2 regions of the Streptomyces sp. NPDC020490 genome follow, and region 1 is predicted to be linked to the other one. Evidence: riboswitches for the same ligand, from Rfam matches in the RefSeq annotation. Region 1 holds a riboswitch; the other holds the start of a gene.
What was found. Region 1 has a riboswitch for glycine ahead of gcvT (glycine cleavage system aminomethyltransferase GcvT). Riboswitches for the same ligand answer to the same signal wherever they lie in the genome.
Positions count from the first base shown of each region.

Region 2: it holds a riboswitch for glycine, as region 1 does, so the genes downstream of both, gcvP (aminomethyl-transferring glycine dehydrogenase) here and gcvT (glycine cleavage system aminomethyltransferase GcvT) in region 1, are expected to answer to the same signal.

Region 1 covers NZ_JBIRUY010000020.1:68,094-71,297, reverse strand. The annotation lists gene ACH4ZX_RS21490 (AAA family ATPase) at 820-1,488, opposite strand; glycine riboswitch at 1,667-1,800, shown strand; gene gcvT (glycine cleavage system aminomethyltransferase GcvT) at 1,986-3,104, shown strand.
Region 2 covers NZ_JBIRUY010000050.1:9,758-12,961, forward strand. The annotation lists gene ACH4ZX_RS36265 (DNA polymerase IV) at 1-670, shown strand, start outside; gene ACH4ZX_RS36270 (PRC-barrel domain-containing protein) at 586-963, opposite strand; glycine riboswitch at 1,072-1,167, shown strand; gene gcvP (aminomethyl-transferring glycine dehydrogenase) at 1,346-3,204, shown strand, end outside.

The sequences.
Region 1 (3,204 bases):
TCGCCGGTGCCGACAGGTGGTGCGATACCGGCGCCGACGGGCTGCCGGTGCCGACAGGCGGTGCAATACCGGCGCCGACAGGCGGTGCGATACCGGCGCCGACGGGTGGTGCGATGCCGGTGCGGGCGGTCGCGGTTGCCGACTGCCCGGCAACCCACCCGTGCTCGCGCCCCGGTCGGGCGGGGGCGGCCCGGCAGTACCGCCGGAGACCGGCCGCGAAACCGACGGGACCGGTTGCATGCCGATGCCGTCGGCCCGGCAACCCACCCGAGCACGCACCCCCGGTCGGCCGGGGACGGTCCGGCGACGTCCGGAGGCCGGTCGCCATGCCGGCGGAGGCCGGTCCCGCAGGTCCGGCCGGCCGGTCGCAGCGCTCCGGGAAAGCCGTCGGCCACACCGCCCGAGGCCGCCCGCAGGACTGCGGGGAACTGGTGCCGGGACGGTGGAGGCCAGTGGCGTGCCGCTGCCGGCGGTCCGGCAGTCGGCCCGTGCTTGCCTTCCGGGCCGGCCGGAGGTGGTCCGGCAGCACGGCCGGAGGCCGGTCGCCATGCCGCCGGGGCCGGCCGCGAGACCGGCCGAATCCGTCCCTGAGCCCCGGGAGCCGGCCGAGTCACCGAACGCTCCGGTTCGGCGACACCGCCGAAGGGGCCGGGCGCGTGATGCCGGGTGGGCGCACGACATGGTGCGCGGTGCCGTGGTGCGCGGTGCGGTGGTGCGCGGTGCGGTGGGCGTGCGCACCGCACCGCGGCGGGTGGCGTCCGGCGGCGGACGCACACGCCGCGGCGGGTGACCGGGCGCGGCGGGTGGCCGGGGCGGTGGTCAGCCGGTGAAGGCGATTCTGCGGAGGACGCCGGAGGCGGGGCGGTCCAGGAGGATCGCCGAGCCGCAGCCGTCGGGCAGATCGCCGCGCTCCACCGAGCGGAGCAGGCGGGACACGGCCGCGCGGTGCCGGGCGAAGGCGTAGCGGGAGACGCCGCGGCCCCGCTCGCGCTGGCCCTCCAGCGCGGCCTGGGGCGCGACGTCGAGCAGGAGCAGGTGGAGGGTGCCGCCGCGGCGGCGGGCCTCCCGGGAGAGCCAGCCGCGCACCCACGCCTGCGTGCCGCAGTCGTGCACGACGACGCCCTCGCCGGAGCGCAGGGCGCGGCGCAGTCCCGCGTAGTGGGCGAAGCGGACCAGGGGGCGGTAGACGGCGTAGGGCAGGAAGCGGGGCATGCGGCGCTCCCAGCGGTCGCGGGCGTCCTGGGAGTCGATGCGGACGCCCACCACCGCCCGCTTCATCAGAGTGGACTTGCCGCTGCCGGGCAGTCCGGTGACCACGACGACGTCGCGGGAACCGAACAGCAGGGCGTGCGGGCTGCGGCCGGACCGCTCGCGCAGGTCGCGGACGACCGGCGCGGGCCGGGCAGCGTACCGCTCGCGGGCCGGAGCCGCGGGCTGGTCGGGCAGCGCGAGAGCCGAGGTCGTCGCATACGCCGTGGGCCTTGTCACCGTGATCGTCCTCCCTGCGGGGGTCAGAGAACTTCTCCCCACCGAATGTAAAAAGAAGGTAATCCACACTGTCTCCCGGTTCGATACGTTTACGGCCACAGGCCTGTCACAAGTAGCCGACCGCCCACCATCCGGCGAGGCGTGCGATGATGTGCCCGCCAACTGCATACCGGCCGTTTGAATCCGCGCGGGAGAGTTCCCGGCAGCACGTACGCGTCGCCATGTTTCGCGTCGCCACGTGCGCCTCACCGGGACGCCGAAGGAGCAAGTCCCTCCCTTGAATCTCTCAGGCACCGTTACCGCGCGGGCGAGGCACATCTGAAAAGCGGGCCGCTGTCCACCAGCGGCTCCACCCAAGGTGCAAGCCGTGATCCCGTCCCTGGTCATGGCGAACCTCTCAGGTTCCGATGACAGATGGGGAGGAACGACCTCGCTTCCCCCATGCTCGGCTTCGCTCGCATGGGGGGACCCCCATCGCCCTGGGAGACGACCGCCCGATGAGCAGTACCGAACTCCGTCACACAGCCCTCGACGCCCTGCACCGCTCGCTCGGCGCGACGATGACCGACTTCGCCGGCTGGGACATGCCGCTGCGCTACGGCTCCGAGCGCGACGAGCACAACGCCGTACGCACCCGGGCGGGCCTGTTCGACCTCTCCCACATGGGCGAGATCGCCGTCACCGGCCCGCAGGCCGCCGCCCTGCTCGACCACGCCCTGGTGGGCGACATCGGCGGCGTGCGGACGGGCCGGGCCCGCTACACCATGATCTGCCGCGAGGACGGCGGCATCCTCGACGACCTGATCGTCTACCGGCTGGCCGAGACCGACTACCTGGTCGTGGCCAACGCCTCCAACGCCCAGGTCGTGCTGGACGCCCTGATCGAGCGCTCCGCCGGCTTCGACGCCGAGGTCCGCGACGACCGGGACGCCTACGCGCTGATCGCCGTCCAGGGCCCCGAGTCCCCCGGCATCCTGAAGTCCCTCACGGACGCCGACCTCGACGGTCTGAAGTACTACGCGGGCCTGCCCGGCACGGTCGCGGGCGTGCCGGCCCTGATCGCGCGCACCGGCTACACCGGTGAGGACGGCTTCGAGCTGTTCGTCGCCCCGTCCGACGCGGAGAAGGTGTGGCAGGCGCTGACCGAGGCGGGCGCGCCCGCCGGACTGGTCCCCTGCGGCCTGTCCTGCCGCGACACGCTGCGCCTGGAGGCCGGCATGCCGCTGTACGGGCACGAGCTGAGCACGTCGGTGACGCCCTTCGACGCCGGGCTCGGCCGGGTCGTGAAGTTCGGCAAGGAGGGCGACTTCGTGGGGCGGGCGGCCCTTCAGGAGGCCGCCGACCGCGCCGCCGCCGAGCCGCCGCGGGTCCTCGTCGGCCTGGTCGCCGAGGGCCGCCGCGTCCCGCGCGCCGGTTACCCGGTCGTCACCGGCGGCGAGGTGATCGGCGAGGTCACCTCCGGCGCCCCCTCCCCCACGCTGGGCAAGCCGATCGCCATGGCGTACGTGGACGCCGCGCACGCGGCGCCGGGCACCCCCGGGGTCGGTGTGGACATCCGGGGCACCCACGAACCGTACGAGGTCGTGGCGCTGCCCTTCTACAAGCGGCAGAAGTGACACCGTCGTAACCGCGCGAGTGCCACCGTCGTAGCCGCACGCGCGTGACACGGCGCACATCGCGCCTGCTCACGCACGTTCTTCGCAGTCCCCCACTCAC
Region 2 (3,204 bases), on a different contig from region 1:
GGAGGTGGGGCGGCTGGCCGACCGCTGCGTACGGCGGCTCCGCGCGGCCGGGCTGTCCGGGCGGACCATCGTGCTGAAGGTCCGGCGCTACGACTTCTCCACGCTGACCCGTTCGGAGACGCTGCGGGGGCCGACCGACGACCCCGCGGTCGTGCGGGAGGCCGCCGCGCGGTTGCTGGAGTCGGTGGACACCACGGGGGGTGTGCGGCTGCTGGGGGTGGGGGTGAGCGGCCTGGCCGACTACACGCAGGAGGACCTGTTCGCGCAGGCTGCCGGGGAGCGGGAGCGGGAGCGGGAGAGCGGGCATACGGATGAGCCCGAGGAGCTGCCGGCGGAGCGGCAGACGGCTCCGGCGGAGCGGCGGTGGCCCGCGGGGCACGACGTACGGCATGCCGAGTTCGGGCACGGGTGGGTGCAGGGGAGCGGGCTCGGACGGGTGACCGTGCGGTTCGAGACGCCCGGCTCGCAGCCCGGGCGGGTGCGGACGTTCCGGGTCGACGACCCCGACCTGGAGCCGGCCGATCCGCTGCCGCTGGTGCCACTGATATCGGAGGGACCACAGGAACAGGGGGCCGGGGAGTCGGCCTATGCCTCGTCCGAGCCCGCCAGCCTGCCGAAGTCGTGCTCGGCGTCGTCGAAGGCGGACGGCGGGGCGACGTCCAGGCCGTAGTGGTGGTAGAGCTGCAGTTCCTGCTCGGGGGAGAGGTGGCGGCCGACGCCGAAGTCGGGGGCGTCCTTGATCAGGGAGCGGTCGAAGGGGACGTGCAGGGCGCCCTCCACCAGTTCGCTGGGCTCCAGTGGGACGAAGGCGTCCCGGGAGAACAGTCCGGTGCGTATGGCGGCCCACTCCGGCATGCCGGTCGCGTCGTCGAGGTAGACCTCGTCGACGGTGCCGATCTTGGTGCCGTTGCGGTCGAACGCCTTGCGGCCGATCAGGTTGCGCGGATCGATGTCGGTCTGCACGGGCCCTCCTCCTGGTCGCGTTCGTCATCACTACGAAAGAGCACAACGCGGTGGGCGGCCACTCGAAGGCCGGGGTGTCGTGCCCGCTGGTACGCTGGCAACGGCTGCTGACCCCGTGCGGGAGAGTCCTCCGGACATCACCGGAGGCGCCGAAGGAGCAAATCCTCCCCGGAATCTCTCAGGCTCACGTACCGCACGGACGAGGTCACTCTGGAAAGCAGAGCGGGTGTCGCGACGGCCTCCGCTCTCACCGACGGTGCAAGCCGCAAGCCCTCGGGCGGCCCGGTGAAGCTCTCAGGTTGAGATGACAGAGGGGGAGGCCGTCCGGGTACCCGCGCCGTGGTGCCCCTCGAAGGTCGCGCAAGACCAGGAGGCCTCCGCAATGACCGCCCACCGCATTCCGCTCTCCGAGCTCGAGCAGGGCATCCCCTTCGAACAGCGCCACATCGGGCCCGATCAGGAAGCGCGGGCGAAGATGCTCGCCCAGGTCGGGTACGGCTCGCTGGACGAGCTCACCGCCGCCGCGGTGCCGGATGTGATCAAGAACGCCGACGCCCTCGACCTGCCGGGCGCGCGCACCGAGGCGGAGGTGCTCGCCGAGCTGCGGTCGCTCGCCGAGCGCAACCAGGTGCTCGACTCCATGATCGGGCTCGGGTACTACGGCACCTTCACCCCGCCCGTCATCCTGCGCAACGTGCTGGAGAACCCGGCCTGGTACACCGCCTACACGCCCTACCAGCCGGAGATCTCCCAGGGCCGCCTCGAGGCCCTGCTGAACTTCCAGACGATGGTCGCCGACCTCACCGGCCTGCCGACCTCCGGCGCCTCGCTGCTCGACGAGGGCACGGCGGCCGCCGAGGCCGTGGCGCTGTCCCGGCGCATGGGGAAGAACAAGAAGGGCCTCTTCCTCGTCGACGCCGACGCGCTGCCGCAGACCATCGCCGTGATCGAGACCCGCGCCGAGCCGACGGGCGTCGAGGTCGTCGTGGCCGACCTCAGCGACGGCATCCCCGCCGAGGTCGCCGCGCGCGAGATCAACGGCGTGCTCATCCAGTACCCCGGCGCCTCCGGCGCCGTACGCGACATCAAGCCGGTCATCGACCAGGCACACGAGTTGGGCGCGCTGGTCACCGTGGCCGCCGACCTGCTCGCGCTGACGCTGCTGAAGTCGCCCGGCGAACTCGGCGCGGACATCGCGGTCGGCACGACCCAGCGGTTCGGCGTGCCCATGGGCTTCGGCGGGCCGCACGCCGGCTACATGGCGGTGCACGAGAAGTTCGCCCGCAGCCTGCCCGGGCGTCTGGTGGGCGTCTCCGTCGACGCCGACGGGCACAAGGCCTACCGGCTCGCGCTGCAGACGCGTGAGCAGCACATCCGCCGGGAGAAGGCCACCAGCAACATCTGCACCGCCCAGGTGCTGCTCGCCGTGATGGCCGGCATGTACGCCGTCTACCACGGTCCCGAGGGGCTGAAGGGCATCGCCCGGCGCACCCACCGGTACGCCGCGATCCTCGCCGAGGGCCTCCGGGCCGGCGGGGTCGAGGTCGTGCACGGCGCCTACTTCGACACCCTGACCGTCCGCGTCCCGGCGAAGGCCGGCGAGGTCGTCGCCGCCGCGCGGCGAGGCGGGGTCAACCTGCACCTCGTCGACGCCGACCACGTCCTGGTCGCCTGCGACGAGACCACCACGCGGGCGCAGCTGGGCGCCGTATGGGCGGCTTTCGGCGTCGAGGGCGACGTCGGGGCGCTGGACGCGGCGGCCGGGGACGCGCTGCCGGAGGCGCTGCTGCGCACCGACGGCTACCTCAACCACCCCGTCTTCCACCAGTACCGCTCCGAGACCGCCATGCTGCGCTACCTGCGCCGCCTGGCCGACCGTGACTACGCGCTCGACCGCGGCATGATCCCGCTGGGCTCCTGCACGATGAAGCTCAACGCGACCACGGAGATGGAGCCGATCACCTGGCCCGAGTTCGGGCAGCTGCACCCCTTCGTGCCCGTGGAGCAGGCGCAGGGCTACCTCACCCTCATCCACGAGCTGGAGGAACGTCTCGCCGAGGTCACCGGCTACGACAAGGTGTCCCTCCAGCCCAACGCCGGGTCGCAGGGCGAGCTGGCCGGTCTGCTCGCCGTGCGCGGCTACCACCGCGCCAACGGCGACGAGCAGCGCACGGTCTGCCTGATCCCGTCCTCCGCGCACGGCACCAACGCCGCGAGCGCCGCGATGGCCGGCATGAAGGT